DNA from 3 places in the Brevibacillus sp. HB1.2 genome. Region 2 is predicted to be linked to each of the others. Evidence: riboswitches for the same ligand, from Rfam matches in the RefSeq annotation. Region 2 holds a riboswitch; each other region holds the start of a gene.
What was found. Region 2 has a riboswitch for lysine ahead of HPY28_RS21220 (amino acid permease). Riboswitches for the same ligand answer to the same signal wherever they lie in the genome.
Positions count from the first base shown of each region.

Region 1: it holds a riboswitch for lysine, as region 2 does, so the genes downstream of both, dapD (2,3,4,5-tetrahydropyridine-2,6-dicarboxylate N-acetyltransferase) here and HPY28_RS21220 (amino acid permease) in region 2, are expected to answer to the same signal.
Region 3: it holds a riboswitch for lysine, as region 2 does, so the genes downstream of both, HPY28_RS09500 (aspartate kinase) here and HPY28_RS21220 (amino acid permease) in region 2, are expected to answer to the same signal.

Region 1 covers NZ_JABMIU010000002.1:443,823-455,635, reverse strand. Annotated here, with positions in the region: gene HPY28_RS07100 (hypothetical protein) at 1-118, shown strand, start outside; gene HPY28_RS07095 (EcsC family protein) at 132-986, shown strand; gene HPY28_RS07090 (GNAT family N-acetyltransferase) at 961-1,509, opposite strand; gene HPY28_RS07085 (flavodoxin) at 1,578-2,018, opposite strand; lysine riboswitch at 2,160-2,349, shown strand; gene dapD (2,3,4,5-tetrahydropyridine-2,6-dicarboxylate N-acetyltransferase) at 2,441-3,151, shown strand; gene HPY28_RS07075 (aspartate aminotransferase family protein) at 3,166-4,380, shown strand; gene HPY28_RS07070 (N-acetyldiaminopimelate deacetylase) at 4,384-5,517, shown strand; gene HPY28_RS30690 (hypothetical protein) at 5,492-5,626, opposite strand; gene HPY28_RS07065 (hypothetical protein) at 5,790-6,389, shown strand; gene HPY28_RS07060 (DUF4912 domain-containing protein) at 6,502-6,864, shown strand; gene HPY28_RS07055 (glycoside hydrolase family 73 protein) at 6,977-7,615, opposite strand; gene HPY28_RS07050 (DUF1885 family protein) at 7,728-8,156, opposite strand; gene HPY28_RS07045 (MarR family winged helix-turn-helix transcriptional regulator) at 8,337-8,885, shown strand; gene HPY28_RS07040 (DUF3055 domain-containing protein) at 8,964-9,263, shown strand; gene HPY28_RS07035 (alpha/beta hydrolase) at 9,372-10,169, shown strand; gene HPY28_RS07030 (GapA-binding peptide SR1P) at 10,288-10,413, shown strand; gene HPY28_RS07025 (TolB family protein) at 10,517-11,813, shown strand, end outside.
Region 2 covers NZ_JABMIU010000010.1:149,838-158,872, reverse strand. Annotated here, with positions in the region: gene HPY28_RS21250 (aminotransferase) at 1-1,155, shown strand, start outside; gene HPY28_RS21245 (aminoglycoside phosphotransferase family protein) at 1,306-2,217, shown strand; gene HPY28_RS21240 (TolC family protein) at 2,289-3,344, opposite strand; gene HPY28_RS21235 (hypothetical protein) at 3,562-3,708, opposite strand; gene HPY28_RS21230 (hypothetical protein) at 3,701-3,892, opposite strand; gene HPY28_RS21225 (hypothetical protein) at 3,998-4,855, opposite strand; gene HPY28_RS21220 (amino acid permease) at 5,074-6,522, opposite strand; lysine riboswitch at 6,636-6,821, opposite strand; gene HPY28_RS21215 (DinB family protein) at 6,906-7,400, opposite strand; gene HPY28_RS21210 (CGNR zinc finger domain-containing protein) at 7,569-8,126, shown strand; gene HPY28_RS21205 (alpha/beta fold hydrolase) at 8,234-8,986, shown strand; gene HPY28_RS21200 (hypothetical protein) at 8,964-9,035, opposite strand, start outside.
Region 3 covers NZ_JABMIU010000003.1:292,244-304,056, reverse strand. Annotated here, with positions in the region: gene sdhA (succinate dehydrogenase flavoprotein subunit) at 1-437, opposite strand, end outside; gene HPY28_RS09510 (succinate dehydrogenase cytochrome b558 subunit) at 457-1,068, opposite strand; gene HPY28_RS09505 (YslB family protein) at 1,498-1,950, shown strand; gene HPY28_RS09500 (aspartate kinase) at 2,000-3,241, opposite strand; lysine riboswitch at 3,472-3,659, opposite strand; gene uvrC (excinuclease ABC subunit UvrC) at 3,762-5,543, opposite strand; gene HPY28_RS09490 (DUF2164 domain-containing protein) at 5,582-5,833, opposite strand; gene HPY28_RS09485 (ABC transporter ATP-binding protein) at 5,959-6,672, opposite strand; gene HPY28_RS09480 (ABC transporter ATP-binding protein) at 6,674-7,435, opposite strand; gene HPY28_RS09475 (branched-chain amino acid ABC transporter permease) at 7,437-8,408, opposite strand; gene HPY28_RS09470 (branched-chain amino acid ABC transporter permease) at 8,414-9,280, opposite strand; gene HPY28_RS09465 (ABC transporter substrate-binding protein) at 9,429-10,616, opposite strand; gene trxA (thioredoxin) at 10,798-11,115, opposite strand; gene HPY28_RS09455 (hypothetical protein) at 11,257-11,586, opposite strand; gene HPY28_RS09450 (electron transfer flavoprotein subunit alpha/FixB family protein) at 11,695-11,813, opposite strand, start outside.

The DNA of each region.
Region 1 (11,813 bases), on a different contig from region 2:
GGGAATCGTAAGAAGTAAAAAAGAATTCGTCTGTCACGCCACGTCAGAAGAGTTGCAGGACTACATCAAGTCCATCTTGCGCAACCAATGTCAGTGGAGGCGAGGAGAATCTGAGTGAGCAGCCAGGGAGGTTGTTGGGGTTGAGTGAGTCTAGGGAGTCATTGGTTACGGCATTACGTGAAGTGGAGGCTTGGGAGAGAGACCAGAACGACTTGTGGTTCTGGGAAAAGCTTGGCAGACTTCCGTTTGTTCTGTTGGATCGGATTACGCCTGCATTCGTTCAAGAGAAGCTGGGAAAAGCCGTAGATGAAATGGCAGCCTTTCTTGAGACAGGTGGAACTTATTTGGTGCAGGATGAACCGATTTACAAGCGGTTTGGCAAACGGTTAGAGGGACAGGGGGCGTCTGTTGTTGACAAAGAAAAGATTGCCGCTGTACCGCTTACGATCATGAATGATGTCGCAATGGAGTTAAAGGATTCACGTGCGAATTTTGCCACGGTACAAGGTGCCACGACTGGCTTCGGAGGGATTTTTACCCTCGCGATCGATATCCCTTTATTGATGGGGACATCCCTTAAAGTATTACAAGAGATGGCTCTTGCCTATGGCTATCGACCTGAAGAGAAAAGAGAGCGGCTGTTTGTCGTCAAATGCTTGCAGTTTGCTTCATCAGACATTGTAGGGAAAAAAGCGATACTCGCTGAGCTCTCCCGCTTTGATGATCCAAATGCGCAGAGAGAGGTTATGGCTCAATTGCAAGGATGGCGTGAAGTCGTGGTAACGTACACAGAAAACTTTGGGTGGAAAAAATTGTTTCAAATGGTGCCGATTGCAGGTGTTTTGTTCGGGGCGTATTTGAACCGTTCAACCGTACAGGATGTCGCCGAAGCGGGGATGATGCTGTACCGCAAACGGCGTATCCTGGAGCGGCTACGAGAGAGCGAAATGAGGGAGGAAATTACTGAGCCCACTCCTCAGCAGTAAGAGCGTACAGGAGATGGTCTTCCCATACACCGTTAATTTGCAAAAAGCGTAACGAAAGCCCTTCCTGGCGAAAACGGTTTTTTTCCAAGACGCGAATGGAAGCTTGATTGCGAGGCATAACAGCAGCTTGTACTCTGTGCAGCCCAGCATCCGTTAAAGCAAAGCGGAGGGCGAGATTTACTGCTGATGTCGTATAACCTTTGCCATTGCACGCCTGATCCATAAAGTAGCCAATCGTCGCATTTTGCCATGCGCCACGTGCGACATTCGACAACGCTACACGTCCAATCATCTTTCCGGATTCTCGGGAGAATACGCCGAAAGCATAGGCAGTACCACGTTCAAAATCAATCTGCGCTTGTGAAATCTGTTCTTGCTGTCCTATGAGGGTCAGAAATGAAGCGGGGCGGATTGGTTCAAATGGTTGGAGAAAGTCATGATTACGCAGCCGAAGCTCTAGGAGCTCGGCTGCGTCTTGTTGTTGGAGAGGCCGTAAGAGAATCTCGTCCGTATGTAGTGACATGAGATCAATCCTCCTTAAAAAGTTGGATTGATAGTATAGCATGTGCCAGAGTATTTGGGAAACATCAATTAGCCGAGCAATTCAACAAATGACACCCCAAATGCTTTGCACGTTTCCACTTCTTTTGCAGTAGGAGAAAGCTCGATTTTCAAACCTTCCAGAGGAGTTTCCGCACCACGCTCGCTCGCCTTTTTCAGCAAAATATCAACAGCTGCACCGACATGCTCGTAAGCGGAGTCGCAAGAGCCAAAAGCAACAACCTTTTTCCCGCTGAGGTCAATATTGTCCATTTCCTCATAAAAATCCAGGCATTCGTCTGGCAGTTCACCGTCGCCCCATGTGTAGGCACCAAGCAAGATTCCGTCGTAAGCTTCGAGTTCTTTTGCGTTCGCATCCATCACTTCTTTTATCTCCAGCTCAGCACCAGTTGAACGAATACCTTCTGCAATTGCTTCAGCAATTTCTTGAGTATTCCCTGTCATGCTCGCGTATACCATCAAAATGCTCATAAAACGTAAAACCTCCAATTCAGATAATGAGTATCATTCTCATCAATAAAAATAATGAAAATGAGAATCGTTGTCAATAACTTTTTTCTTATTGCCACGTTTCATTGATTTTGGTAGAGTTAAATAAAATTATAATAATGTACTCTAAATAGAGGTGCGCCGAAGAAGAGTAAGTCTTTTCGCAATCTGCCAGGGGGCAGGAGAAGGAAGAAAGGCTAAAGCGCCGAAGCTTATGCTATGCCCCTACGTAGCACAGGCTGGGGTGTCTCATGAAAAATGATCATCCTGTCACAAGGGACCTAAAGTCTTTTTGTGGAGCGCTATTTATGATTTGCTTCTGTAGTAGTAAGAGCAATGAGATAGCGAATGCACTCATTGCTTTTTTTGATTTACCATGCTGTTATTTTGAGGAGGATGTAACCATGAACATGATGGATGCCAACGAAATTATCGCGTTTATTCAAAAAAGCGAAAAGAAAACACCAGTGAAGGTATATGTGAAAGGGAACCTGGAGGGAATCGACTTTGGTGCGAGCTCCAAAGCCTTCATTACTGGTCCTACTGGTGTTGTTTTTGGTGAGTGGAAAGAGATTGAGCCAGTGCTCGCTGCTAACGCAGACAAAATTGAAGATTATGTGGTAGAAAGCGACCGCCGCAACTCCGCTATTCCATTGCTGGATACAAAAGGAATTCAAGCACGTATTGAGCCAGGCGCAATTATCCGTGACCAAGTGACAATCGGTAACAATGCGGTCATCATGATGGGTGCTTCCATTAACATCGGCGCAGTTATCGGTGAAGGTACGATGATCGACATGAATGTTGTTGTAGGTGGACGTGGAACCATCGGGAAAAACTGCCACATCGGCGCTGGATCGGTTATCGCAGGCGTTATCGAGCCACCATCTGCACAGCCAGTTGTTGTCGAAGACGATGTTGTCATCGGAGCAAATGCTGTCATTCTGGAAGGTGTTCGCGTAGGAAAAGGTGCTGTCGTTGCAGCGGGTGCTGTCGTGATTGAAGATGTACCTCCATACGTAGTAGTTGCGGGAACGCCTGCTCGTGTGATCAAGCAAATCGATGAAAAAACTCGTTCCAAGACAGAGATCAAGCAGGAGCTACGTCAGCTGTAAGGGAGAGAGTGCACATGGACTGGCGTTCGCTCGATGAACAATATATCGTCTCCTCTTACAAAAGACTTCCGATTGCCATAGAAAAAGGCGAAGGAAATTACTTGTACGATACGAATGGAAAGAGCTACCTCGACTTGTTTACCGGACTCGCGGTAAACGTTCTGGGGCATTCTCATCCGCGCATTGTACAGGCTCTGCGTGAGCAGGGAGAGCGCTTCTTGCATATTTCCAATGTATTTTTAAATAAGCCCGCTATTCGTTTGGCCGAGCGTTTGGTTGCGAACAGCATTAGTGGAAAAGTGTTTTTCACCAACTCTGGTGCAGAGGCTACAGAGTCTGCGATCAAGCTGATTCACAAATGGACGAAGAACGAGGGAGCAGGTCGTGAAGGCATCGTTGTCTTACGCAACAGTTTTCACGGGCGAACACTCGGAGCAGTGCGTCTGACGAGGCAGGCTCACGTCTATCAAGACTTTCCTCAGCCGGCTTTTCCTGTTTATGAACTGGATGTGGAAGACACGGAAGGATTGCGAGCGATTTGCCAGGAAGCAAGACCCGCTGCGGTCCTCATGGAGCCAGTCTTGGGTTCTGGCGGTGTCGTGCCGTTAACGGAAGCGTTCTTGCGAGAGGTAGCTGCGATCTGTGAACATGAAGGCATGCTCTTTGTCATGGACGAGATCCAGACAGGAATGGGCAGAACAGGAAAGCTGTTTGCTTATGAGCATGCAGGCGTAACGCCAGACCTGATCCTTTTTGCCAAAGGCATAGGGGGAGGGCTTCCCCTCGGCGGTGTCATCGCTGGCCCAAAGCTGATGAACCAGTTCAAACCGGGGGATCACGGAACGACTTTTGCACCATCGCCACTGTCTGCTGCCCTAGGGAATGTCGTGTTGGACGAATTGCTTGATCCAGCCTTCAGCGCTCACGTAGAAGAAGTGATTGCGTACCTGTGGGCGGGCTTGGAAGCGCTGCGAACGCGTCTTCCAGATCAGCTGCAATCCCTTCGCGGAAAAGGCTTGATGGTTGGAATTCCGCTCTCTTCCACCCCGGAAGAGGTAAGCCACTTGCAGCAAGCATTGCTTGACGAAGGAATTCTCGTTGACGTGACGCAGAAAACGATTGTTCGTCTGCTTCCGCCACTGACGTTGACAAAAGCCGATGTGGACCGTTTTCTTGCTGTGTTTGAGGAGCAATTAACAGCAAGAACAGGTACGAAAAAGGAGGCGTAGACCATGACGACTTCCTTGTTTACACAAATTCGCCGAGACTTGCACCAAATACCGGAGCCAGGCTTCGCTGAAGTGAAGACGCAACAATACTTGCTCGATTATTTGAAAAAGCTGCCCCAGGAGCGAATCGAGATCAAAACGTGGCGGACAGGCATTTTGGTCAAGCTGGCAGGAACAAAGCCAAAACGATTAATTGCCTGGCGGACGGATATGGATGGCCTACCGATCGTAGAGGAAACGTCCTATCCGTTTCGCTCGCTTCATGAAGGATTCATGCATGCATGCGGTCATGACATGCATATGGCAATTGCTCTTGGCCTCCTGACGCATTTTACCGAGCATCCGATGGCAGATGATTTGCTGTTCCTCTTCCAGCCGGCAGAAGAAGGTCCTGGCGGTGCGGAGCCGATGATGGAAAGTGAAGAGTTTGCGGGGTGGCGACCGGACTGCATTTTTGCCCTGCATATCGCGCCAGAATATCCGGTCGGTCATATTGCGACGAAGCCAGGAATTTTGTTTGCCAACACTTCTGAGTTGTACATTGATTTGGTTGGCAAAGGGGGGCATGCAGCCTTCCCGCACAAGGCGAATGACATGGTGGTTGCAGGAAGCCATCTTGTGACACAGCTTCAATCGATTATTTCGCGCAATATGGATCCATTGGATTCGGCTGTCGTAACGATTGGCAAGCTGGAGAGCGGAACGAAGCAGAACATCATCGCAGAGAAGTCCAGGCTAGAAGGGACCATCCGAACCTTTTCGATGGAATCGATGGCAATCGTCAAGAGCCGCATTGAATCTCTCGTAAAGGGAGTGGAAATAGGCTTCGATTGCCAGGCAACGATTGACTATGGGGTTGGCTACTGCCAGGTTTACAACGAGGAGCAGTTAACGACAGACTTCATGCAATGGGTACAGGAACAATGTGAAGAAGTAACTCTTATCACCTGCAAGGAAGCCATGACCGGAGAAGACTTCGGTTACTTTTTGAAAGAAATTCCCGGCTTTTTGTTCTGGCTGGGTGTGCAAACGCCGTACGGCTTGCATCATTCTAAAATTGAGCCGAACGAAGACGCGATCGAAGTTGCTATTCGACTGGTCTCCCGGTATTTTACATGGCTTTCGCAACAGGAGTAGCAGGTGTCAGGAACAAAAAAGAGTGGCTGGATAGCCGCTCTTTTTTCTGTGTCATTCCCAGCCGTATTTTCGTCAAGAGTAAGAAGTAGTTACTAACATCTCTGTGCATAAGTCTTTCTTCCTAAGGTTTTTGTGCTTGTGGATAATGTGGATATTGTTGAAAAAACTTATCAGGGCAGCACAACTATTTCCTTTTCCAAACGTATAAACTAGAGAGAAGAAATTTCGGAAAAACAAGCGCTGCCGCGCACACATACAGGAGGATTATTGACATGAAAAAAGCATGGTTATCGGCCTTGTTGGCGTTGACTGTAGCAGCAGGGGTAGGGAGCACTACTGCGGTGGGAGAGGGTGCAATGCGCGTATTTTTCGGTGCGGAAACCGTAGCGAGTGAAATGCCAGCATCCAAGGCCGAATCGATAGAATCAATAGTGAACAAGCTCGGTGGTTTCGCCGATTACGATCAGCAATCTGGCAAATTGCAAGTGATTAAGCCAAACGTAAATATTATTGTGGTCGAAGGAATTCAGCAGACCCGCAATAAAAATGTCGTTTTCAGCAACCCTGTCAAAGGATACAGCGACAAAAATGTGCCTCGTACGTTTAACGTGTTCGTAGAGGTTGATGACGCGCCTGTAGCTAAAGACTTGCGCATGCAACTTGTGTTGATCGGACCGGACGGCAAAGAAGTGTCTAAAGGGAAGGAATGGAAATACTCCACACAAAATGCAAACAGCTTCTATTTTTCTGAGCCTTTTGTATCTACGAAACTCGAAGCATACGGCACTTATAAAGTACAAGTTCAAATGAAATCCGAGAAATTCACTTCTTATGTATCCGTTGGTGAAAATACATTTACAGTTGGGCGTTAAAAATTATGGCTTGGATGCGTTTCCACTTTGCATGTCCCCGTGCTATAATATACGGAAAAGCCAATATACTTGGTAATAGCAAGTACATGAAAGAAAGGAACGATGGGAGCGAATGGAGACAAATCCCCCGCGATCGTCCACAGATCTAGAAGGCCCGAGTATACGCATTGCCTGGAAAGATGAGCAATCCATTCAGGCAGAGTGGAGCATGACGAAGGAGTTCGAGCAAGAAATAGAGCGAAAGTTTGCTATTCCTTTTGCTGAACTGCCTTTTGTCCTACGCCTTTTTGATGTGACGTACCGCAAAGAGATCCGAAATGATGGCACTGACCTTTACACTGATTTTGATATCAACCACCTCTCTTCCGAATGGATATTGTACGGAGTGACGCAAGGATTGGAATATTGCGTCGATCTGGGAATTCGGATGGTGGACGGAAGGTTTTATTCGCTGTCCAGGTCTCAAATGATTTGATCAACGTGCTCAAGCAACGTACGACTGAGGCAACTGCATTTTTATACGAAACAGCCCCATTATCCACGAGGTTTACTTGTGGCAATGGGGCTTTTGTTTTTTATTCATGGACTCATGGCTTCTCTCGCTGTCTGTCCAGTAGTCGCAGGGCAACCGCTAAAACAGCCCATACTGGCATTGGTTCGTCTAACTTATTTAGCCATTCAGGCGAGGTCAGCAAGCCCTCCTGTAATGCGCGATTGCCCAGCTCCAATTTCCAGGGAGGAAACGTTTGTGGCCCTTCTGAGGTGAATGAATCGTACTGAGACAAGTTGTACGTCTGAATGAGGCCCGTCAGCTTTTCGGCGTACGCAGGGTCGGTAGCGTAGCTGGCTTCTTCTAAAGCCTGTGCGGCTTGTGCGGGAGTCGTGGCTGCCAGCACGTTTTTATATGCGGGCCTACGTAAAAACTGGGTATGGTCTTCCATGGATTGCTGGTAATTTTCATAAGCGCGGAACTGGGAGGTACGTGTGACCATTTTTCCGTTTTCCACCTCTTTGCTTTCGATGGTGACAGAGCCGGCAGGTCCCGTTCCCTTTATTCCAAAGAGGTTATACGAGGATGTCCCAGTGACAGGGTCAACAGGTACTTTTTTACCCCAACCAGACTCGAGTATGGCTTGCGCTATGATAATGGAGGGGAATAAACGATGGTTCAGATAAGACTTTCTGGCGTGGTCAGCAACCAACTGAACAAATGCTTGCGCCTCCATAAGCACACCCCTTTCCACTCTTTGTTATTCGTATGAAAAAAAGAGGTCAGGGGGAATAGGCCTGGACATGAAAAAACAGTCGAGATTTCTCGACTGTTTCTCCGTTTTTTCTTTATGGCTTTCGAGGTTGGAAGTATTGAATGCGATTATTGAAGAGATGGAGCTCTGCTTTATAATCACGTGCCAAGTATCGACAGTACTCATTCGCCTTGTTTTTATCGCCATGCGTGGCCGATTCAGGGAGGGACACCTGTATGTAGTGCTTTTCGGAACCGTTTTCATTTTTGCTCCCGACTCCAACAACGATGGCTTTGTACATGTTTGGGTCTTTTCCTTTGAGAAGGAACCACGAGTCCTTTCCTTCAGGGCGTTCTTCTAGGTTGTAAGGGAAAGCGGCGTCAGCATAGGTCCAGCCCAACTGCTTTCCTGTTTTTGAGGTCATGTCAACGTATCGCGTAAACTTGGCTTTCACGTCGTCAATACTTACAGATGCTGCGGTAGAACCATCAACGAAATAGATGTAGGCCGATTGAAGTTTCACGACTGCACTCACTCCTAGTACCGGTATTCTGTGCGTTAAGTGTAGCATTGTCTTCCACTCTTTGGCAATGAGGCAGTTGGCGACCAAAAACAATTGCGCGTTTTTTCTGAAAAGTGTAAAATATATATCATATTTATATGCCGTTAGATGAACGATAAAGGATCATGGAGGAATATACGCATGCAGGAGGCCTCAATTAGACACGTATTCGAAGCTTTAAACACCATGCGCGCCATCGATGTGGTGAACAAAGAAGACTGGGAGCGGGCAGCGAAGGAAGCTGAATTGGATTCCTCCGTACAGTTAAACATTCTCTGGATCATCTACTGTTATGAAGGTGTACGCGTCACGCAAATTGCAGATTGGACCTTCTGGCATCCCTCATCGATTGTCATTCATATCAAGAAATTAATGGAGAAAGGCATGGTGACCATCGAAAAGTCGGAGTTGGATGGGCGTGTAGTTCACGTATACCCGACTGAAAAAGGAAAAGAAGTATTAGAAGCCAGTCGAAGAAGTGTACCAGATATTTTTAGATTGACGTATGCATTGGAGAAAATGGAGGAACGATACAGTACAGCAGTAGTTGAATTGTTCTTTGAATGTCTCTCCTTTGTCGCGCAATCGTTGCATGGGGCAGAAAAAGTGAGATGGATTCAAGAAGGGGAAGACAGGGTCATTAACCCGACGCGTTTGGTAAATGATGCTGTTTGGGTGGCAAAAACGTGATTTTTCGCTTATACTAGTGAATAATCCGAATATTTCACGAAATTCGGAGGCCAAAATACTGTTGAGGAGGGATTGCTGATGGAGCACTACGACCACTTATACGACGTTTCGGAGAACGCTAATGTACGTTTCCTCGGTTTTATTTCAGAGGGAACTCGCTACGACTTTGGCATGGTATTTACACACAAGTTTTATGGGAAGCCGTTGGTGATCTGTATGCAGACAGGGCAATCGACTCTTCTCAGTTCTGAAGATGCGGTGAATCCAGGATATCTGCAAAAAATTTTCAGACTGGATTCAGAGAACGAGGCAGTCGCGCTTGCTGAGTTTTTCCAGGAGCATTTACCATCGATTCCATTTGAAGAAAATCAGTATTAGGTAACGAGCAGAAGTTTATCTTCTGCTCGTTTTGGTTTTTCAGTAAAATATGGCCTTCCGTTTTTTAGTATAATCGAAAGAAATCAAGCAGTAGGAGGAACAGTGGGAATGGGTGTACATAAATGGTCGGCCAAAGATTCTCGGGGAGCGATTGTTCTCGTCCATGGAACGGGAGAGCATCATGGGCGCTATGAGCATGTAGCGGCTTATTTCAATCAGGCAGGCTGGGACACATATGCGGAAGATTTGCCGGGATGGGGGCGCTCTCCTGGGAGACGGGGGCATATTCAATCATTCGAAGACTATTTGTCCCGTGTACGGGAGTGGACGAGTACCGCGCTTGCCGATGCGTCAGGAGAGAAGCCAGTATTTTTAATGGGGCATAGTCTGGGTGGTCTCATCGCGACTCGCTTTATTCAGGCGGATGAGCGGAGTAAAGAGTTGGCAGGGTTAATTCTCACATCTCCATGCTTGAAACTGAAACTGACTGTACCGGCGTGGAAGGAGCAATTGGCACAGTTTCTCGATCGGGTCTGGCCAACACTTGTCATGCCTAATGGAATCACTCCCGACATGGTATCGCGTGACGAAGCTGTTCAGGTTGCTTATCAGAACGATCCACTCAATTATTCCAAGGTAAGTGTCAGATGGTTTACAGAATTGAACCGCTCGATGGAAAAGGCGTGGGAGGAAAGAAACCAAATCAAGCATCCTGTCCTTGTTTTGCAGGCTGGTGCTGATACATTGGTTGATGCGGATGCAGTGGAGCAGTTTACAGCGGGCCTTCCAGACAGACAGACTTTTGAACGATTCGCGGGCTTGCGGCACGAAATTTTGAATGAGCCTGAAAAGGAAGAAGTCTTGCAAAAAATCGTGAACTGGTTGAATGACAATATTTCAAATTAATGTGACATACTAATTATCAACAAATGCATCTTGACTCCGAATGACGTGGCATATTAAGATGAATGTAACATAATATTTGTAGTAATATGTGAATCAATTGAATGCGGAGGGGACATAGATGGGAACTATCGTATGTCAGACTTGCGGAACCATCATTGAGCATTTTGAATGTAATTCAGTGAAAACGCTTTATGCGGTGTGCAACTGTGACTGCCGACCTGGTGAAAGACAGGAAAAAGAATAAATAGTCAACAGGCCTATGTTGAGGCCTGTTTTTTTTGACAACCTTTTCCGCATGGAGGATAATGGAGAAGTGTGAAAATCGCTGCAAAAGGAGGAATTGTGTCATGAAGCGAAAACCGATACAGGGAATGCTGGCCGCTGCACTTTTGGTCACATCTCTGTGGAGCGGGACACCAGCACTTGCTTACAGTATTGGTGATGAAGAAAAAATAGACGGTAGCCAGCCATCAATATCCTCAGCAGGATATGATATATCAAAAAAATATGCGGTATGGATGGTTGAAGGTGGGCAAAGAGTAACACTCTACAACCTTGATAAAGGTAACCAGAGCGAAATAGGTGACAAGGAATCAGAAAAGACGAATCCAAAGGTCGATGGAGATTACGTCGTATGGATTGATTCCCGAGAAGGCGGTTCAGATGTCTATTTGTATGACATTGTGAAAGAAAAAGAAATCCGTTTGACAAGTGGTTCTGCTTCGGTCGATGGCTTGGAGATTGCCGATAAAAATGTTGTTTGGACAGAAAACGGCGATGTTTATCTACATAAAATTTCTACTGGAGATACAGAGATCGTATCAGCGAGTGGAAAAGCAAGCAACCCGGTGGTAAGCAGTGGTTATGTTGCTTGGGAAGATGATCGTAATGGCAATGATGACATTTATTACTATGACATCAAAGCAAAGCAGGAAAAGGCTGCCGTTACTGCTAAAGGGGATCAAGGGCGTCCAAGTATTTTCTCCAATCAAATCGTGTATGAGCATCAATCGGCTGGCGACCTCTATTCCTATTCCATCAGTAACGGTAGAATTAAGGAATTGACTGATGATGCAAACGAACAGCAAAATGTACATTTGTATCAAGAGGATTATGTCTATTCTGACAATAATGACTTGAAATATCGTGAGCTTGGCAAAACGTCTGGTAAAAAGATCGCGAGCAATCTGTACGGTGAGACCGGACCGAAAATTTATGGCGATTTCATCTTATTCGCGAAAAAAGATAGCAACAAAAAGCTCCAACTCCACCTGTATGACCTGGACGAAAAGGAATTAGTTCCGATAGGTAATGCAGGCGGGAAACCAAAGGAGCCAAGTGCTCATGATCGTTATGTAGCGTACGTAACCGAGTCTAAAAAAAATAATACGATCGTTTTCTACGATGTAGAAAATAAAAAAAGTAAAGTCATCAGTAATCCAGAACATGATTCTGTTCGCCCTGTTGTAAGCTCGCGTTATGTTGTCTGGTATGACGAGCATGAAGATGCACTCTTCTCCTACGATATTCGTAAAGACACTCAAAAGCAGATTACACATGAAGATGATGATCAAAAACCGAGTGAGAAGCTTTATGAGATTGACGGAGAGCGTCTGTTATGGGTAAATATCGATGGCAAAACAG
Region 2 (9,035 bases):
AACCGTTTATCCAATACAGTTCAGTCGTTGAAGCCATCAGGCATTCGCCGCTTTTTCGATTTGGCAGCATCGATGGAGGGAGTCATTTCCTTGGGCGTAGGGGAGCCTGATTTCGTCACTCCTTGGCGCATGAGAGAAGCTTCGATTTCTTCCCTGGAGCGTGGACATACAGCTTATACATCCAATGCAGGTATGCTGCCATTGCGCGTGGAAATTCAGAAATACTTGGAAGAACGTTTCTCTGTCAGCTATCATCCAGAGACAGAAATTCTCGTGACGGTTGGTGCCAGCGAAGCGATTGATATCGCACTGCGTGCCATTCTTGATCCGGGTGATGAAGTATTGGTCGTGGAGCCTTGCTATGTCTCCTATGAACCAGTCATTCGCTTGGCTGGCGGGGTGCCGGTTTTCCTGAAAACTACGATGGAAAACGAGTTCAAGCTGACACCGCAAGAGCTGGAGACGCACATCACCGCGCGTACAAAAGCAATCATTTTCTGCTATCCAAATAACCCGACTGGGGGGACCATGACGGCTGAAGAGTGGAAAACACTTTTGCCGATCATTGAAAAGCACGACCTTATGGTGATCTCTGATGAGATTTATGCAGAGCTTACTTACGGTCGAATGCACGATAGTATCGCGGCTCTGCCAGGGATGAAAGATCGGACGATCCTGATCTCCGGTTTTTCCAAAGCGTTCGCGATGACCGGCTGGCGTCTGGGATATGTTTGCGCGTCGCCTGATTTGCTCGCAGGCATGCTGAAAATCCACCAGTACACCATGCTGTGTGCACCGACGATGGCTCAGATGGCTGCATTAGAAGCCCTGCGTCATGGACGCTCTGATATGGAACGAATGATTGAGAGCTACCGTCAGCGCCGCAATTATGTGGTAGATGGATTCCGTCAAATCGGATTGACTTGCCACGAGCCGGACGGAGCATTCTACGCATTCCCGTCTGTAGCTTCTACAGGTTTCAGTTCTTCTGAGTTTGCGGAGAAGCTGCTGATGGAGGAAAAGGTAGCTGTTGTACCTGGAGACGTGTTCGGCGAAAGCGGACAGGGGCATATCCGTTGTTCTTATGCAACATCGATGGAGCAATTGAAAAAGGCGCTGGAACGTATGGAGCGCTTGATGGGACGGCTGTCCTAAACATTTTCCGGGAAATAAAGGGGGGCGGCTTTCAAGCTGCTCCCTTTTTTATGAGTAGTTGTTGGGGGGAAGAAGCGGCTGTGGTAGGGGAACAGCTTGAAAGCTGGGGCAAGAGGATGTTTTGCTAGTAGTTCGAGGAGGGGGTTCCTAATGATTTCATTGCCAACCCAATTTACCCAAACAATTATGGGCATACATAAAGAAGAGGGACGTCTTTGGCTGGATTCCTTTCATGAGCTGATTGCCGAATGCGAAGCACGTTGGTCTTTAAAAGTGCTTGAGCCGTTTCCGCTCTCTTATAACTTTGTCGCATCTGTTGTGTTGCAGGATGGGAGAAACGCAGTGCTGAAGCTGGGCGTGCCTGGACTGGACTGGCAGAGAGAGCTGACGGCGATTCGGGCTTTTGCGGGGCGGGGGATGGTGCAGCTACTCGATGCTGACGAGGAAAAAGAGATCATGCTTTTGGAGCGCATCATGCCAGGGGAGACACTGGACAAGCTGAGCAGCGAAGAAGAACGAATTCAATGCTTGGCGGACGTGATTAAAAGGATGCATACCCCCGTTTCGAACGCTGGCAAGCTTGCGTCTACGTTTCCAACGATAGCGGACTGGGCTGTGGGACTGGAAAAGATTCGTCCACATTTCCAAGGGGGGACAGGACCGATTCCCGAGCAAATGGTGGAGCGAGCCATGCAATGGTACAAAAAGCTTCTCTCCACACAAAAAGAACAGTGCCTGCTGCATGGGGATCTGCATCATGAAAATATTTTGCGCGCAGAAAGAGAGCCGTGGTTGGCAATTGATCCAAAGGGGCTGATCGGGGAGACGGAGTATGAGGTGATTCCGTTTTTGCTGAACCATTTGCCAAAGGATGGGGTAGAAGAAGTAATGAAACAGCGGGTCGATGGACTGACGAAGGCGCTGTCTTTGCAAAAAGAGAGAGTGTTGGCGTGGGCGTATTGCCATAGTGTGCTATCGGCTTGGTGGTTTATAGAGGATTTTGGTGTAGACGGTGGTCGTCTGGTGATGCCGGGAGTTTTTGAGAGGCTAATAAATGAGTAAAGGCTTCACCCTGTGGGATGAAGCCTCCTTTATTTTAAATGAATATATGAGATCCTTCGTTATACGAAATATTAATAACCAGTCGACTGATTCAAGGTGGTAGCAGCGAGATTGTATTGATAAACCGATTCGATTGCTTTTGCTTCGGAGTCAAACAGGTGTGCTTCGTCTTCCATCAGTTCTTTCATCGATGCTTTTCCTAATCTATATTGATCGATTGTTGCCTGATAGCGCTCCAATGCGGTTTCTTTCTTTGTTGTACTTTCCTCTAATGCCTTTTTCGCTGTCAGTACCTTCGTATAGTTGTCACTTACTTCTTGACCGATTTTCTTTTGTGTTTTTTGTTTTTGCAGTTCCGCTTTTTTGTGCTCATTTTTTGCGATTGTACCTTTATGTGTGCTGAGTGCGGAATACTCTGCTGTGTAATCAATTCTTACTTGGGCAAAGTCTATTTCTGCTTGTGCTTTGATCATTTCAGGACGATTTTCATAAGCTTTTGCTTGCAATTGCTCTAAGGAAAGCAACTCGTGTTGGGTCAGATCAGTAGCGATCATTTTCCATTGTCTGTCCGCTTTTTCATTCAATAAATCGTTGAGTTTGGCCAATGCTTGCTTGTAGCTGGCTTCTAGTGCAGCAAGATTTTTGTGAGCTTCTGTTTCTTGGGAGTCCAACCAGTACTGTCTTTGCAAGCTTTTCTTCTGCGATTTGATTTTGGCGTCTAATGATTGGACTTCGAAGAATGCTTTTTGCACTTGCAATTGAATGGTGTTTTTTTGCGTATTCAGGGCGACTTCATCGACAACCACTTCTTTGACTGCTTTGGCAGCGTCTTCGAATTTCTTTTTTGCATCAGCCAGTGACATGATGTCGGCTTTTTTGATTTCTGCTTTTTCTCTCAATGTGATGGATGTTTCGTGCTTCGTAATATCTAAGTCAAGCCGAAGCACCTCCAGATCAACGCTGTTCTTTATTGCCTGTTCGACTGCGAAATCTAGCGACAAAGGGGAAACATCCGTCTGTTCAGCAGTGGCCACGAGTGGTGCGGCCAGAGCCATATGGGCGCCACCTGTGAGGAGAGAAGTGACTAATGTTGTGCTGTAAATGTGTTTGAAGAGCCTGGATTTCATGGGGCAACCTCCTGATCATATATACAAGAATCTGATAACGATTCTCATTATCAAATCCATGAAAAGTATATATTTCCAATAGAGTTTCGTCAATAAGAAAATGTTCTTTCACCATGTTCTTGATCAGAAATCCAAAAGAATCCCCTTCAGGAAACAGGCAAAGTGAGTATCTGCCTGTTTCCCCAAAGGGGATTTGTTCATCGTGACGGGAAAAGAACTATTCTTTGTCCCTGTTTTCTTTTTTTGCCGCAGCTGACTTGTCAGTTTGGTCCAATGTCCCTTCCTTTGCTGTAAGGGAATAACCATGCATATTGCTTCCGTTATAACCCATGTCCGGTTTTTCCTTTGAGCTGCGATCAGTCATTTGCTTCCCCCTTATTTTGTCCAGTGGGTGTAGAGTCTTGCTGCACATACGGATTGTCGACGTCATTTGGTTCCTTGTCTAGATTGGTACGGATTGCGATTATGAGGCTAGTAGGAGGTTGAGCGATCAGTCTGTCATCCAGTTGTTTGAAATCAGGCAGGTCGTTTTCGAGATTGTCATACATGTTCGTCCCCTCCTTTACGGGTTAGTATGTCCATCAGCTACACAAAAAAAGAGCCCCAGTCCCAGGGAAGTTCGGGAGGAGGCTGTGTCCATCATCTTTGTGTAGTTAACTTGTTTTCTTGGTCAAGATCTTCATAAAAGAGGCAAGATTCGTTTGAAGCAATGGTGTGAAGGTAGAAAAGGAAGCATTTTCAGCGAGCGTATTCATTCGACGAACAAATTCAGTGTCGTCCTTTGTATTTACATTCTCAAAGCGGTTAGTGATTTTCGTATTTTTTAAATCGGAAAGAAGCGTAGCTTGTTCGTTCCGGTATTGAGAGATCCAGTCTGGTCGATGTTGCAGCTTTTTGACGAATTGAATCAGCATGCTTACTTTCTCTGTTTGATTGGTAGCCGCATGCATTTTTTTGTAGGCTTCCGGGTCATACCGCTCCATCAGCTTGGACGGGTTAACATAGTCGCTCGGCGCCCCATGTGGTTTTTGCGGAAGCTCTACGTAGCTGACACTGCCGGTTGCAGGGTCAACCTTTCGTGTTTTGGCAACGCCAGCGAGCAAATGGAGGGTATCCAAAAATTCAGCAGCATTTTCATCAGCCATGTATTGGTCTGCCAAATATTTGCCTTGGGTTAAACCGACTTCTACCAAAGCAGCTCTTTCTTCATCGGAGTAGGTGGATGGGGAGTTGAAAAAGTTTTGCTCCAGGATGTGGTCAAAGGCTTTGCGAGCCTCGGGTGGTTTATCTGCAAAAATTTTATCCAAACGCTCATTAATCTCTGTGTTAAAGAAAAATTGGACACTGTGATGCTCGATGACATCAGCAGGGAGCTCTCGTGCCTTGTGAGAACGAAGGTCTACTGTATCGTTCTCGGGCAATGCTAGACGAGTTCCTGTCACCATTTTGGGTGCAAGTTGGTTAGTTGAAAGCTGGGGGGTTAGGTAGCGGGTATTCGATTGGATGTGCATGTTCTACTCTCCTCACATGGATTCATGTTCAGTCGTGATGGCAGGAGATCTGGTTACCTTATATCAGATGACTGGTATGAGTTGTGAGAACGGAAGGAAACGGATCTCAATGGCTTCTTGTCTATACTATCGGCAATTTTTGGGCAGTTTTTAATATGCTGGCAAACATGAAAAAGGACTTCCGTTATCTGAACGGAAGTCCGTACTTATTTCTTCGATTATTTCGTGTGCTCATCCATGCTGAAGTCTACTTGTTCAAGAGGGACGAGCTCGGTCTTTTTGGTAATTTTATAAGCGAGCCAAACGATTAAGAAGAGTGGCAGGCCAATGTAAGAGACCAGGACGCCATACCAGTCAACCGTTCCACCCATGAATGCGGAGTAGTTTTGCCCAATAATAACGATACAGCAAATGATGAAGGCAAAAATCGGTCCAAACGGGAACCACTTTGCCCGATAAGGCAATTCGCTTAAGTCACGACCCTGAGCGATAAACGCTTTACGGAAACGGTAGTGACTAATGGCAATGCCCAGCCAAGCGATGAAACCTGACATACCGGAAGCATTTAGAAGCCAGACGTACACTTCGCCTTCCCCAAACAGAGAGGACAGAAAAGCAAGGGCGCCGACGAGCGCAGTCAAGATCAAGGCATTGATCGGTACGCCGTTACTTGTTACTTTTGCGAACCATTTTGGTGCGTTTCCTTCTTTCGCCAAGTTCCACAGCATGCGTGTAGAGGCGTACATGCCAGAGTTTCCAGCAGACAATACAGACGTAAGAATAACGGCATTCATGACGGATGCTGCAAAAGCAAATCCGGCATTTTCAAAAACAATCGTAAACGGACTGATCGCAATATCCGTAAGGTCGCCACTGATCAGATTTGGATTATCGTATGGAACCAACAACCCGATGATCAAAATAGCGAGGATATAGAAGAGTAGGATGCGCCAAAAAATTTGACGGATGGCCTTCGGAATGTTGCGGGCAGGGTCTTCGCTCTCCCCAGCTGCGACACCAACGAGCTCTGTCCCTTGGAAAGAGAATCCGGCAATCATAAAGACACCGAGCAGGGCCATGAAGCCGCCATTGAATGGCGCGTCGCCTTTGGTGAAGTTTTGGAGGCCGACTGCTTGGCCGCCCATAATGCCAAAAATCATCAACACACCAACAATAATAAAGACGATTACCGTTACTACTTTAATCAAGGCGAACCAATATTCAGATTCTCCATAGGCTTTCACAGACAGGAGATTCAAGGCAAACAGCAATCCGAGGAACAAAGCGCTCCACAATATCGCTGGGGTATCCGGGAACCAATATTTCATAATGAGTGCGGAAGCTGACAGCTCGACGGCAATGGTAATGGCCCAGTTGTACCAGTAGTTCCAGCCGAGAGCAAAGCCGAGAGATGGATCGACGAACCGTGTGGCATAGGTCGAAAACGAACCAGAAACAGGCATGAAGGCCGCCATTTCCCCCAAGCTGGTCATTAAAAAGTAAACCATGATACTAATGGCGAGATAGGCAACTAAAGCTCCACCAGGTCCGGCGGAATGAATCGAGCCTCCGCTCGCGAGAAACAATCCCGTCCCAATCGAGCCGCCGATGGCGATCATCGTCAGGTGTCGGGCTTTTAAACCACGTTGCAATTGATTTTGTGACATAAGCTACTTGCACGACCTTTCTTGATTTTTGAGAAGGAAGGTCGGAAACGAAAAAACCGCCATAGCCAAAAAAATGGCATAGGGCGGTATCATCCAATCCCCACCAAGCCTTCACTGAAGATAGCTCACCACGCTTGCTTGGCATGCAAACGTGACAGTTCTGCCCCTTTCGAGTACAGCCCCAACCCAATCGCACAGAGACGCGATATGAGCTTCGGCGGATTTTCCTTACCTGGAGTCATTGATTTTCTCTGAATCTCGTACAGGATGATATAAAAGCCGCGACCTCTATCCTCACCGTGAAAGATGAGGATAACATGTATGAAATTATGTGATTTATCAACTATAAAGGATTGTTTATGATTAATCAATGTGAAATTTTGTTATTCAAATGAGCGTCTGGCAGGCCAAGAGCCTTGTAACTTGCGAATTTGGACAATTTGTCCCGTATGAAACGCATCATGCAGGACCAGACTCATCACGGTTTGGTAAATGGGCGTATAAGTAGCCGTCTGGTTTAAATCCTCATCCGTCAGCAAGGAAAGCTTTTCATGAATGTGGCGATGGACGCTTTCCATGCGCAAGAGGGTAGCTTGCCAAGCGTCTTCGTCATCCGGACCGCCGGACGGGATGAAGGTATCATCGTTCGTCTCAGCCGAGCTAGGAAATTCAGTGCCCAATAGACGATGCAACAGGCGTTCTTTGTAATAAAGAAGGTGGCTGATGTTTTCCCAGATCGTGTTGGCTGCTTCTCCCACAGGGCGCCAGCTGGCCTCGGCTGCTGATACTCTGGAAAGCGCTTCTTTTAAGGGTGGATACCAGTCTTCCTTGTCATACGTACATTCCCATCCATGCAAAAGCAAATCCTTCCGATTCATACGCTTCCTCCTCGTCTGTGAAACAGATTGATGAAACGCTATAATAGCAGTAAGAAATGAAGATGTAACCAGTTAATTTGATTACGATAGTTACAAAGAGATATTACCATATTCTGTATAGTCATACAAGAGAGAAAAATGTAGGGTTTCGTCAGGAGAGATAATGACATGGACTGGCTTTGTATCGATTTTTTAAATAGTGATTGGCGGGATTGGCGTGGTTCTGGTCGTGCGGAAAATCGTTTGGAGAACCAGGAATGGCTGTCATCCTTTTTGCAAACATACAAGCTAACCGCTCCGCTTCCGATAAATGAGGAGTGTGCCGCTTCCCTTTTGCAGCTGCGCGAACGTTTGAGACGTATGCTGGAAGCTGTTGTCCGTGGAGACCGAATCCAAGAGGACGATCTTGCGGAATTGAACAGAGCTTTGGCTCAGGCCCCTTTTCATATACAGGTGTTGTATGTAGATGAGGAGGGCGGCTACGGGCAAAAGCAATCCAGCTCAACAGAGGGCTGGCCTCTCGTCATGGCACAAATTGCGGCTTCTTTCGCGGAGCTGCTTGCCCAGCAGCATTTGGAGCGAATCAAAATATGTGACAACGAGGATTGCCGCTGGGTGTTTTATGATGAAAGCCGCAACCGGGTGCGCCGCTGGTGTGATGACAAAATGTGCGGAAACCTGATGAAGGTGCGCCGTTTTCGGGAGCGACAGAAGGAAAAAGGCTGATGGAGCCATTACTAACGACCGTCGGGATTTTGTCTCTGACGGTTTTTTTCTAGGTTTGAGACATAATATATAGAACTATACATGGGAACGGAAACGAGGTGGGTAGGATGAGTCAAGCACGCAAAAAATGGTTTCAGGCACTCGTATTGGTGACACTTGGAGCGATTTGTCTGGCGATATGGTATTTGCAACCCTATCAACCCGATCAGGCAGCATTAACGGCCATGCAAGGCGGTGAAGGGATTACGGTCATGGATACGAATGACTGGATTATTTTCCAAGGCGGGGAGTCACGCGAGCCGGGACTCATCTTATATCCAGGAGCACTGGTCAAACCGGAGAGCTATGCACCGATTGCCCGTGCTTTGGCAGGCTACGGCTACCATGTTTTTCTCGCACGAATGCCGCTGAATTTGGCTGTAAGTGATATGACGCGAGCCACACAAGTATTAAAGGCGTACCCGAATAAAACGTTTGTCATCGGAGGACATTCGCTCGGTGGTACTATGGCAGCTCAATTCGCAGCAAACCATCCGGACCGAATCAGTGGAGTATTTTTGCTGGGAGCGTATCCGAACAGTCAGGGGAACTTGAAGAAGGTGAATTTGCCTGTGCTGTCTTTACTCGGATCTCGCGACGGTGTGATCCATATAGAAAAGTTTGAGGAGAGCAAGCAATACTTGCCGGAGCGTACCGTGTACATGTCCATAGAAGGGGGGAACCACTCCCAGTTCGGAAGCTATGGATCTCAGGAAGGCGACCAGCCCGCTGCCATTACCCCGCAGGAGCAGTGGCAGCAAACGGTGGCAGCGATCAAGGATTGGCTGCTAAATGAGGTTACGATGATGAACGTGGAATAATACCGGATACAACACCTGTAATGCGAATGTTTTCCGAGGGGAGTAGCAT
Region 3 (11,813 bases), on a different contig from region 2:
TAACGGCGTACTTGTTCGTCCAATGCGTACAAGAGCTGTTGTCCAGTTGTCGCACCCGCAAAAGCGGTACGGTGATGTTTGGTTCCTCCGAAACGACGGAAGTCCAACAAACCTTCTGGCGTACGGTTAAACATAACACCCATACGGTCCAACATATAGATAATGCCAGGTGCTGCATCGCACATTGCTTTAACTGGCGGTTGGTTTGCCAAGAAGTCTCCGCCATATACTGTATCGTCGAAGTGCTCCCATGTGGAGTCGCCTTCCCCTTTGGTATTTACCGCACCGTTAATACCGCCCTGCGCACAGACAGAGTGGGAACGTTTTACCGGAACCAGGGAGAACAGCTGAACAGGAACGCCTTTTTCTGCTGCTTTGATGGTAGCCATCAAGCCGGCCAAACCTCCACCGACAATGATCAGTTTACCTTTTGCCATGAGTTTAGTCCCCCTATCCCTACAAAATGAAAGCCGACATCGCACGCAAGCCGATGAAGGTTACAATTACGAATACGCCCAAAGTCAGGAATGTTGCAATGCGTTGGGAACGCGGCCCAACTGTAATTCCCCAGTGAACCAGGAACGACCACAGTCCGTTGGAGAAGTGGAAAGTCGTGCTAATAATCCCGATTGTGTAGAATACGATCATTGCAGGACTGCTCAAAATGTTTGCCATCATGTCATAATCCACGTGTGCACCCAGTGCTTTTTGGATACGAGTTTCCCAAACGTGCCAAACAATAAAAATGAGGGTAATGACTCCTGTAACGCGTTGCCACAAGAACATTTGGTTTCGGAAGTAACCGAAGTTCCCTACGTTATGCTTCGCTTGGAACGCGATGTAGAGACCGTAAACAGCGTGAAACAGGATCGGGAGGTAGATCAAGGCAAATTCAAGTACTAACAGAAATGGAAGGCTTTCAATGAAGCCTACGGCCTGGTTGAAAGCTTCAGGCCCACGAGTCGCTTGATAGTTGGCTGTCAAGTGGAACACGAGGAAGAGCCCGATCGGAAACAAACCAAGAAGTGAGTGTAGCTTGTGACTGAGAAAGCTATGGCCTTTCGCCATACAATGGTCCCCCTTTCAATGTATGTAACTCTCAATTCTGTGAAAAACGTCAAGCGTCACCGCAAGCAGTCCAAAACGGTTTTCGGCCGTTTTGATAGACCTTTCCCCAATATCCTAACCCATTGCCTCACCCATTAGACATAGCAAAACCGCCACGATCATTTTATGAAGAGCGTCTTGACGCTGTTCACAAAAAGACTGCGTTCGCTAGATCACATGAATTTGTCGGAATGTGTCAAAATCCGAGAAAAAGTTGGGCAAAACTTTGACCAAATCCAATTGTACTCTTGTCGACACATAGCGTCAAGACAATCAATGTACTAAATACATTGATAGAATAACTTTGTTTAGTCCAGCTATTTTTTCTATTAAGATGTCATGAATGCGAGTCCCTCCTCATAATCTAGTACAGACAGGAGGGAAGCACATATGAAAGAGAAGGATCAGCTTGCAGCACTGTTGCCGCCAGAGACCATTCCCTATGCGGAAAGAATGAATATGCCCTATCTTGGCTATCATCTTCTACGCGAAACGTTGACTAGCACCCTGCTAGGCGATAGTGAAAACCATATTCTCTATTGGATTGGAAAAAATATGGGCCGCCAAATCCCCATTCAATCTGCAACAGGCCCGATTATGCCTTTTATTCGGCTCGGATTAGGCCAGCTCGACGTCGTGGAGGAGTCCGGGCAAACTATCGTCTATTCGCTTACTCATTCCATTTTTAGCTACCAGTCTATCGAAAGACTAGGATTCAGTCTTTCTTTTGAGGCTGGGATCATTGCTGGTATGATTGAGCAATGGAAAGAAAGAGAAGCGTTCAGCAAAATCGAAATGGAAAGCTCCTCTGACATACGTATATCTGTACAAGTGGCGTCATGAAGAAAATGCCCCCTCTACCTATAACAAAGGGAGAGGGAGCATCCATGTTTTATACTCCGTGCACGACCGCGGTTTCCTCGACATCCAGACCATATGCCGAATGAAGACTGCGAACAGCCAGCTCCGTCAAGGCTGCTGGAATGACACAAGAAACCTTGATATCAGACGTAGATACCATTTTAATAGAAATTTCTTTTTCTGCCAGGACACGGAACATTTCGGCAGCTACCCCTGGATTATTGATCATGCCTGAGCCAACAATCGATACCTTGGTCAAGCCTTCCTCGAAATCGACTTTTTCAAAGCCAAGCTCGTTTTTGTTTCTGTCCAGCGTATCCAGTGCTTTTTTCAGGTCATCCGCTGCAACTGTAAAAGAAATATTCGTAACAGACGCATCATAAGAGCTTTGGATAATGATATCGACGTTCACCTGATTGTCCGCCAGCGTATTGAACAGACGGGAGAGCGTCCCGACCTTGGCAGGCATGCCGACAACCGTGATTTTGGCTACATCTTCATCGTGTGCAACTCCACTTACTACTCTTCCTGTTTCCATGTTGGCAACCTCCTCAACGTACGTACCATCTTCGGCAGTAAAGCTGGAGCGGACGACCAGCCTTACCTTGTATTTTTTCGCAGCCTCTACTGACCTTGGATGAAGAACCCCTGCACCGAGGTTCGCCAACTCCAGCATCTCATCATACGAGATCGTATCCAGCTTGCTCGCAGCTGGAACCACTCGCGGATCAGCTGTATACACCCCGGACACGTCTGTAAAGATTTCGCATTTCTCAGCGTTCAAGCTCGCTGCGAGTGTAACCGCAGATGTATCCGATCCACCGCGGCCGAGCGTCGTAATTTCACCTTCGTCACTGATCCCTTGGAATCCTGCCACGATCACCACACGACCACGGCCGAGCTCGGATTGAATCCGCTCTGGATCAATCTGCTTGATCCGTGCTCTTCCGTGAATCGCCTCCGTGGTGATTCCAGCCTGCCAGCCCGTAAGAGAAATGGCGTCGTAGCCTTTTGTATGCAAGGCCATCGACAAAAGCGCGATCGATACCTGCTCCCCCGTGGTCAGCAGCATATCCATTTCACGCTCGGATGGGTATGCGCTTATCTGCTTGGCCATATCTACCAACACGTCAGTAGATTTGCCCATTGCAGAAACAACGACTACCACATCATGCCCTTCCTCTTTGTAGCTGACAATTCGATCCGCAACTCGTAAAATTCGCTCAATGGTACCTACAGAGGTGCCTCCATATTTCTGCACGATCAACCCCATGCGGCTTCTCTCCCTTTTTCTCATATCCAATGTTGGTATTTATCTCGTATCGTATGGTTTTTCACTATTCTCTCTATAAGGAAAAATCTTGCATTTTATTTTACAAAAAAGGCACCGACAAGGAATAAGACCTGCCGCTGCCTACTGTTTCGACATACCGGTTCCTCCCTCCCAATACACGCGGACAACGAAGATTGACAGTCATCACCATCAAAACTCACATTGACACACCGTGAGATAGCTCTCCATCTGACAATTGGTCATTGTGCAGATGACAGTCCTGCATTTGTTCAACGCAGACCCAGCATGGAGAAAAGCGGGTTTCCCTCCACACTTCGGCGAATTCCCCTTTCCCGTCCCCTTCACAGATTCCCGATCTCAGGGTGGTACTCTTGGTTTTCGCGCCTCTACCTCACTCCATAATGGAAGTGAGGCTAACTATTCTGTTTGAATCGGATTATATCATGAGTCTAAAAATGGATCAATTCCTTTTTAGAGGTTGTTCAAAAAGTTACATGTGCTATGTGTCCAGCTTGCGCAGATGCCCGATGATTTCTTTTGCCAGCTTGTCACCGATCCCTAATTGGCGGAAGTCTTCAACGGTCGCCTCTCGCATTTTTTTCAACGAGCCAAAATGAGAGAACAACAGCTTGCGTCGCTTCTCACCGATACCCGGGATCTCATCTAACTGCGAGGAGAGCATCGTTTTTGTCCGGGATTGTCTGTGGAATGTAATAACAAAACGGTGGACTTCATCTTGGATGCGCTGCAACAAATAAAACTCATAGCTATCACGTCTAAGATTCACAGGCTCTGGCGGATCTCCGTACATGAGCTGAGCGGTACGGTGCTTCTCGTCCTTCGCAAGTCCACAGACGGGAATATAGAGACCCAGCTCGTTTTCCAGCACGTCCATAGCCGCACTGATTTGGCCTTTTCCACCATCGATCACTATCAGGTCAGGCATCGGCTGGTTTTCTTTCAGCAGGCGTGAGTAACGACGGCGAACCACTTCGCGCATGGAGCCGTAATCATCTGGCCCCTCGACGGTTTTGATCTTGAATTTGCGGTATTCCTTTTTGTCAGGGCGACCATCTGTAAACACAATCATTGCAGACACAGGCTCTGTTCCCTGAATGTTGGAGTTGTCAAACGCTTCAATTCGATGAGGAACCGGAATCCCTAAAATGTGACCAAGATTGTGTACCGCTTGGACTGTACGAGCATCGTCCTTGGACATCAGCGCGAACTTCTCCTGCAAAGCAATACGGGCGTTCTCGGAAGCCATCTTCACGAGCTCATGCTTTTTGCCTCTTTTCGGAGCATGGACTTTGATGCCCAGCCACTCACCCAAAAGCTCCGGTTCACTCTCTTGCGGGAGCAAAATTTCTTTTGGTAGCGCATTTTGTTTATCGTAGTAGAACTGGCTCACATAAGACATAAAGTCCTCGGTTTCGCTTCCATAGTATGGAAAGGAAGTCGTCTGACGCTCGATCATCTTCCCTTTTCGCATGTAGAACACTTGAATGCACATCCAGCCTTTTTCCACAGCAAATCCGATAATATCGCGGTCTACCGTATCCGTGAACGTGATCTTCTGCTTCTCCATCACCGCTTCGATGCTCTTGATCTGATCGCGATATTCCTTGGCTCGTTCGAACTCCATGTTTTCAGCGGCTTGCAGCATTTTTTCCGTGAGAGTTTGCTTCATTTCCTCGTGGCCACCATCGAGGAACCGGCTGATTTCATCCACCAAACGCTGATTTTCCTCTGCCGATACCTCGTACACACAGGGCGCTAAACATTGTCCCAAATGGTAGTAAAGACAAACCTGCTTGGGCATATTGCGGCACTTGCGCAACGGATAGAGGCGATCCAGCAGCTTCTTCACCTCGGAGGCATCTCCGGCATTCGGATACGGACCGAAATACTTGGCTTTATCTTTTAATACCTTACGGGTAATCTCCAGGCGTGGCTGCGCCTCATTCGTAATTTTGATGTACGGATACGTCTTGTCGTCGCGGAGCATGACATTGTAACGCGGATCGTGCTCCTTGATCAGGTTGCACTCGAGGATGAGCGCCTCAATCGCGGAGGATACCACAATGTACTCAAAGTCCACGATTTCACTGACCAACAGCTGCGTCTTCCCGTTATGACTGCCTGTAAAATAAGAGCGGACGCGGTTTTTCAGTACCTTGGCTTTTCCTACGTAAATGATTTCCCCGCTCGCATTTTTCATCAGGTAGCAGCCTGGCTTATCTGGCAGGACGGCCAGCTTATCTTTTAAGGAGCTGTTCATGGCTGCTCCCTCCTCTTTGCTCTATATCTGCTATGCATCTATTTGTTCTTGTGAATTGGTTTTTCCAATACATACAGTTCATCTTCTAAGGAACTCATCCGTTCCATCAGCAGCTTGCGGCTGTCTTGCACCCCTTGATTGTAATAGAAGGGGCCGAGCTCTTTTGAGAAAAAGGCAATCAACTCTTCCGTCTCCAAATTGCCGAGTGTCTCCGACCGTTCTTCTTTAAAATAGCGTTGTACTTGATGAACAAGATATTCCATTTGCTCTCTCGTCAATTTGGCTGGCATCGTATCCGGCTTCCTTCCCTATTTCGCATCATAAGAGAATATACGTTCTATCCTTTATAGTACCATGGAATGATGACGAAAAAAACTGCCGCCTCATTCCATGGCGACAGTTTTTTACAGGCAGACTAGTGCTTGCGACCACCCAAATATGCTTCTTTTACACGCTCGTCGTTTAACAACGCTTCTCCTGTGCCGTCCAACACGATTTGCCCTGCCTCCAGTACATACCCGTAATCAGCGATTTTGAGGGCTTGTTTGACATTTTGCTCCACGATGAGGACGGTTGTACCTTCCGCATTGATTTCTTTGATCACCTTGAAAATGTCCGACACCACGATGGGAGCCAAGCCCATCGACGGCTCGTCCAAAAGCAGCAGCTTCGGTCGAGACATCAATGCGCGAGCAATGGCTAGCATTTGCTGTTGACCGCCAGACATCGTCCCTCCCAATTGGGAAAGCCGTTCCTTCAGGATGGGGAACCAGGTCATCATCTTTTCCATGTCGTCCTTGATGCCTTGTGCATCGTTGCGCTGGAATGCGCCCATTTCCAGGTTTTCCAGCACGGTCATCTTCCCGAGGATCGCACGCCCTTCTGGTACCAACGCCAATCCGGCTTTTACGATCTGATGGGGTCTCGAACCCTCTATGCGTTGACCACAAAACGTAATCGTCCCTGCTTCAGGCTTCAGTTGACCCGCAATCGTACGCATGGTTGTGGTTTTTCCCGCTCCGTTCGCCCCGATCAGCGAGACGATTTTTCCCTCAGGCACTTCCAGCGTTATCCCACGAATTGCCTTGATTTGACCGTAGGAGGTCGTCAAGTTTTGTATATTCAGCATCTTATTCGTCCTCCTTGCCGAGGTAAGCTTCAATCACATCTGGATTGTTTTGTACCTCTGCCGGGGTGCCGTCAGCAATTTTGACCCCAAAGTTGATACATACAACCTTTTCACACAGGTTCATGACCAATCCCATATCGTGTTCGACCAACAGGACAGTCGTCCCGTCATCGCGAATTTTTTTGACCAGCTCCATGAGCGCTTTTGTCTCGGTCTCGATCATTCCCGCAGCAGGCTCGTCCAAAAGCAAAAGCTTTGGCTCAGTAGCCAGTGCCCGCGCAATCTCCAGACGCCGTTGTTGACCGTAAGCCAATGTATCCGAGCGAACATCAGCAATGTCAGACAAGCCTACGAATTCGAGGAGCTCCTCTGCTTTTTTGGTAACAGCCTTTTCTTCCGCACGTTGTCCGGGGGTTTTCAAAAGGGAAGCCCAGAAGCCCGCCTTCATGCGCGAATGACATCCTACCTTCACATTGTCCAGCGCACTCATGTGACCGAAGAGGCGAATATTTTGGAACGTCCTTGCAATCCCCATTTCGGTAATTTTGTTAGGCGCCACCCCATTTAGCTTTTGTCCGGCAAAAGAAAAGGTGCCCGTGGTTGGTTCGAATATGCCCGTTGCCATATTGAAAATGGTCGTTTTGCCCGCACCATTCGGACCAATCAAGCCAACAATTTCGCCCTCTCCGACCGTAAAAGAAACGTCACGAAGAGCGGTGATGCCGCCAAAGCTTTTTCCTACGTTCGCAAGTTCCAACAACATCTTATACTCCCCCCTTCGCTTCCTTGTCCGATGGCTTGCCCCGACGACGCTTGAACAGCTTTTGGAACGTATCGGCGCCAATCAAGCCATGCGGACGGAACGCCATTACACCGACCATGATCAAACCGTACATGAGCATTTTGTACTCGGCCAAACCACGTAGTACCTCCGGCAGCGCTGTCAAAACCAAGGCACCAAACAGCGGCCCCCATACCACTTCGCTGCCGCCGATCACGGCATAAGACAGAATCTCTACGACTTTATGATAGTTAAAATCATCTGGCGTAATGGTCGTCGTAATGTGGGCGAACAATCCTCCACATACACCAGCCAAAATGGAACCGATCACAAAAGCAAGCATCTTATAATAGTTGACTTGCAATCCCATCGCTCGTGCCGCCGTTTCGTCTGCTTTGATCGCTTCAAAAGCTCGCCCGAGACGAGAACGGTTCAGACGCAGCGTCAGGAAAAGAACGAAGGCAAACAGGAGCAGCATAAACACAAAGGTCGATAATGACTTCATTTGCATGACCGAAATGCCAAAGGTTTGCGCTTTTAACCCCATTGCTTTTTCAAAATCGTATAAGTAATTGCCAATCGATTGAAGTCCGGTCAGTCCGAGGGCGCCATTTGTAATTTCCATATTGAGAAAAATAACGCGGATCACTTCACCAAAGCCAAGCGTAGCAATGGCCAGGTACAAGCCGTGGAGCTTCAATGTCGGAGCACCGATCAACAGTGCAATTAGCCCTGCCGCAAGTCCACCGATTATGATGGCGATAAACAGAGGCATGTCCGCTTGCTTTGTCAAAATACTCGCCGTAAAAGCACCAATGCTCATAAAGCCCGCATGTCCCAAAGAAAGCTGGCCCGTCGAGAGTGTAATGTAAATACTGATCGCCAAAATACTGTTTAACAAGATAAAAGTCAGTACCTGTAAGTTATATGGATTGAGAATGTCCAATGTCTGCACCTCCCTTACGCTTTGCGTCCAAATAGTCCTTCCGGCTTCAAGAGCAAAATGAGAATGATCAAGCCAAAAGCAACCGCATCTCGATACGACGAGTCTCCGTATGCGACGGTAAACACCTCGATAATCCCGAGCAATACGCCGCACACCATGGCCCCAGGAATGCTGCCTACCCCGCCTAAAATCAAAACAGCCAAACCTTTGAAGCCAAGCGTCATCCCCATCGTCGGAATGAGAGCAGAGTACGCCATCCCGATCAATATGCCGGCGACACCTCCCAGTGCCGACGCAAGCATGACGATCACGACAATGACCATATTCGTGTTAATCCCCAAAATATTTGCTGTATCCGTATTTTCAGCCGTCGCGCGAATGGCTTTTCCCATTTTCGTTTTTTGTATCCAAAAATGCAGGACGAACATCAGCAACACAGAAATCCCTAAAATAACGAGATCGACGCTGCGAATTTGAATGAGCCCCAAGTCAAAAGTGGTATCCCCAAAGGATTGTGGGAACGCACGGGAGTCAGCACCGAAAAACTTGTGCATGGCTTCCTCCATCAAAATGGCAAATCCGATCGTACTGATCAAGGATGCCAGATGGGGTACATTTTTTTTACGAAGTGGGCGAAGCGCTGTATACTCCAGCACAAGACCCAAAATGGCCGATATCACGATGGCCACAATCAGCGCTACCCCTAAAGGCATGTTCAGGCTGGTCATCAATACCAAGCCAACCAGTGATCCAAAAATAAAAATTTGGCCATGTGCCATATTAATGATTCCTAAGACACCAAAAATGAGCGTATAGCCCAATGCAATCAATGAATAAGTGCTACCAACTGTCAAACCGTTGACTAATTGCTGCCAAAACAAATGCCTCACCTCACTGTTAAGTGGTTACTATCCAACGATGATTGAGTTATTCTCGCTGGATCAGCAAGCGAAGAACATGATCTGGTACTTACTGATCCAGCGAGATAACGGATAGAAAAAGAAGCCCGGAGCGACCCCGGGCACAATCCTATTCAAACGGGACGAATTTGCCTTCTTTTGCAACAACGACAACCGCATCCCCAATCGGATTACGTTTCTCGTCAAAAGACAGTTTGCCGGATACACCTGTGAAGTCTTTCAGCTGAGCCAATTGTCCGCGCAACTCTTCGCGATCTGCTTTTCCTGCGGCAAGCAGTGACTGCGACATGATGTACAGCGAGTCGTATGCTTGGGCTGCGAACTGGTCAGGCTTTTTGTTGTATTTAGCTTCGAATGCTTTTACGAAGGCTTGTACTTTATCATCTTTCTTTTCAGGGCTGAATGGAGTCGCAACGATCAAGCCCTCAGCAGCTGGACCTGCAATTTCAAAAACTTTCGGATTATTGAAACCATTTCCACCAAGAATTGTCCCCGTAAAGCCCAACTCACGTGCCTTTTTCACAACCATAGAGCCTTCTTTGTACAAAGCGGACACAAGCAGAGCGTCTGGGTTTGTTTGTTTCAGCTTGGTCAATTGTGCCGAGAAGTCCACATCACCATTTGCGAAAGTCGCTTCACTGGTAATCTCCAAGCCCAGCTTTTCAGCGGTTGCTTTCATGACTTTGTAACCATTCACGGAGAAGTCATCGTTAGAAGCGTGGATAAGTGCTACTTTTTTCAAGCCATTTTTCTCCACAGCTGCTTTCATAGCTGTCGGGATCGCAATGGATTCAGGCAAAGAATTTCGGAACACATACTCCCCGATATCATTGATTCCTTCTGATGTGTTGGAGATACCAAAAATCGGAGTTTCGGCCTCGTTTGCAACTGGTCCTGCAGCAAACATTTCACCGGAAAGTGTCGGTCCGATGATCGCCACGACATTATCCTGATTAATCAGTTTATTTACCGCATTAATCGCGCCTTCTTTTTCTCCGGCGGAGTCTTCAAACTTCAGTTCGATCTTGAGCTTGCCTTTGTTCGCTTCATTCAGCTCGCCCAACGCCAGCTCCAATCCTGCTTTTTGCGCTTCTCCATAAGCTGCCCCAGAACCAGAGAGGAAACCAACCACACCGATTTTTGCCTGAATCTCTTGTCCGTCAGTGCTAGCGGCTTGCCCGGAGCCACCTTCTCCTGCTGCAGGAGCACTTGTATTTCCTCCGCTCGAACATCCGACCATCAATACCGCCCCTAGCGAGATCGCCGCCAGCGAGCGCATCAAATGAAATCCCTTCATTAGAAAAGCCCCCTCTATTATCGAAATAAATTGAATATATGAAGTTTAATCAAAGTATTCTAAAAACGCAATTATTTTCGCTCAAGTAAACTTAATTTTTTGACAAACGATCGTTCAGAATTCCGTATCCAAACATAAAAAAGCGGCATATTGCTATGCCGCTTCACTCATTGCTTTGCGATTACAGATGTTTGCCTACAGTTGCCATAAGCGCTTCTTTTGGTTGGAAGCCGATCACTTTGTCAACTGGTTGACCGTCTTTGAATACGATCAGCGTTGGGATGGACATTACGCCAAAACGACCAGCAGAATCTGGGTTGTCATCCACGTTTACTTTGACGATTTTGAGCTGGGAGCCCACTTCACCGTCGATTTGCTCCAGTACAGGAGCGATCATTTTGCAAGGGCCGCACCATGGAGCCCAGAAGTCAACCAGGACTGTACCGCCTTGCTCTACTTCCTGGGAAAAGTTTTGGTCAGTAGCATTTACAATTGCCATGAGAAGTTACCTCCTTGAATTTCAATTGCTAAATAAAGGTTCCTAACGGTTATCAGTATATCATTCAAACACCAAATTGACTACGCCGCTCCACACTTTGCCCTGCACTTCTCACTTTAGTTTGTCCAGTCTGGCTGCACCTTATTGCCCGACTTGTTTTAGCCGATTAATCTCCCGTTCGTGATCACTTACTTTCCGATGCAACAGATCGAGGTCTGCATCGATGTGTTTGTTTTGGCGTTCCAGTCTGTCTAATCGGCGCGTAGCATCATCACGGAATTCGTACATTTCATCACGAAACGCATACATCTCGTCACGAAACGCATACATCTCATTCCGAAAATCATACATCTCATTCCGAAAATCATACATTTCTTTCTTAAACTCGCGTAGCTCCTCCTGCGTTTCTTTAACCAATCGGTTATTCTCCGCCACCATGTGTATCAGTTGTTGCAAAAGCTGTTCGCTCATCCCGATCACCTCTCCTTACTGCCTATTATACCAAGCAAGGAAAGCATAAAGTAAGCCTTGCGGACAAAAAAAGCGCCCCAAAAGGAGCGCCTTGTTACTGTCTTTCTGTTACACCAACACTTTTTTAAACTCAGCCGTCAGCAATGGCAGCACTTCGAACAAGTCACCTACGATACCGTAATCAGCCACTTGGAAGATTGGCGCTTCCGGATCTTTGTTGATGGCAA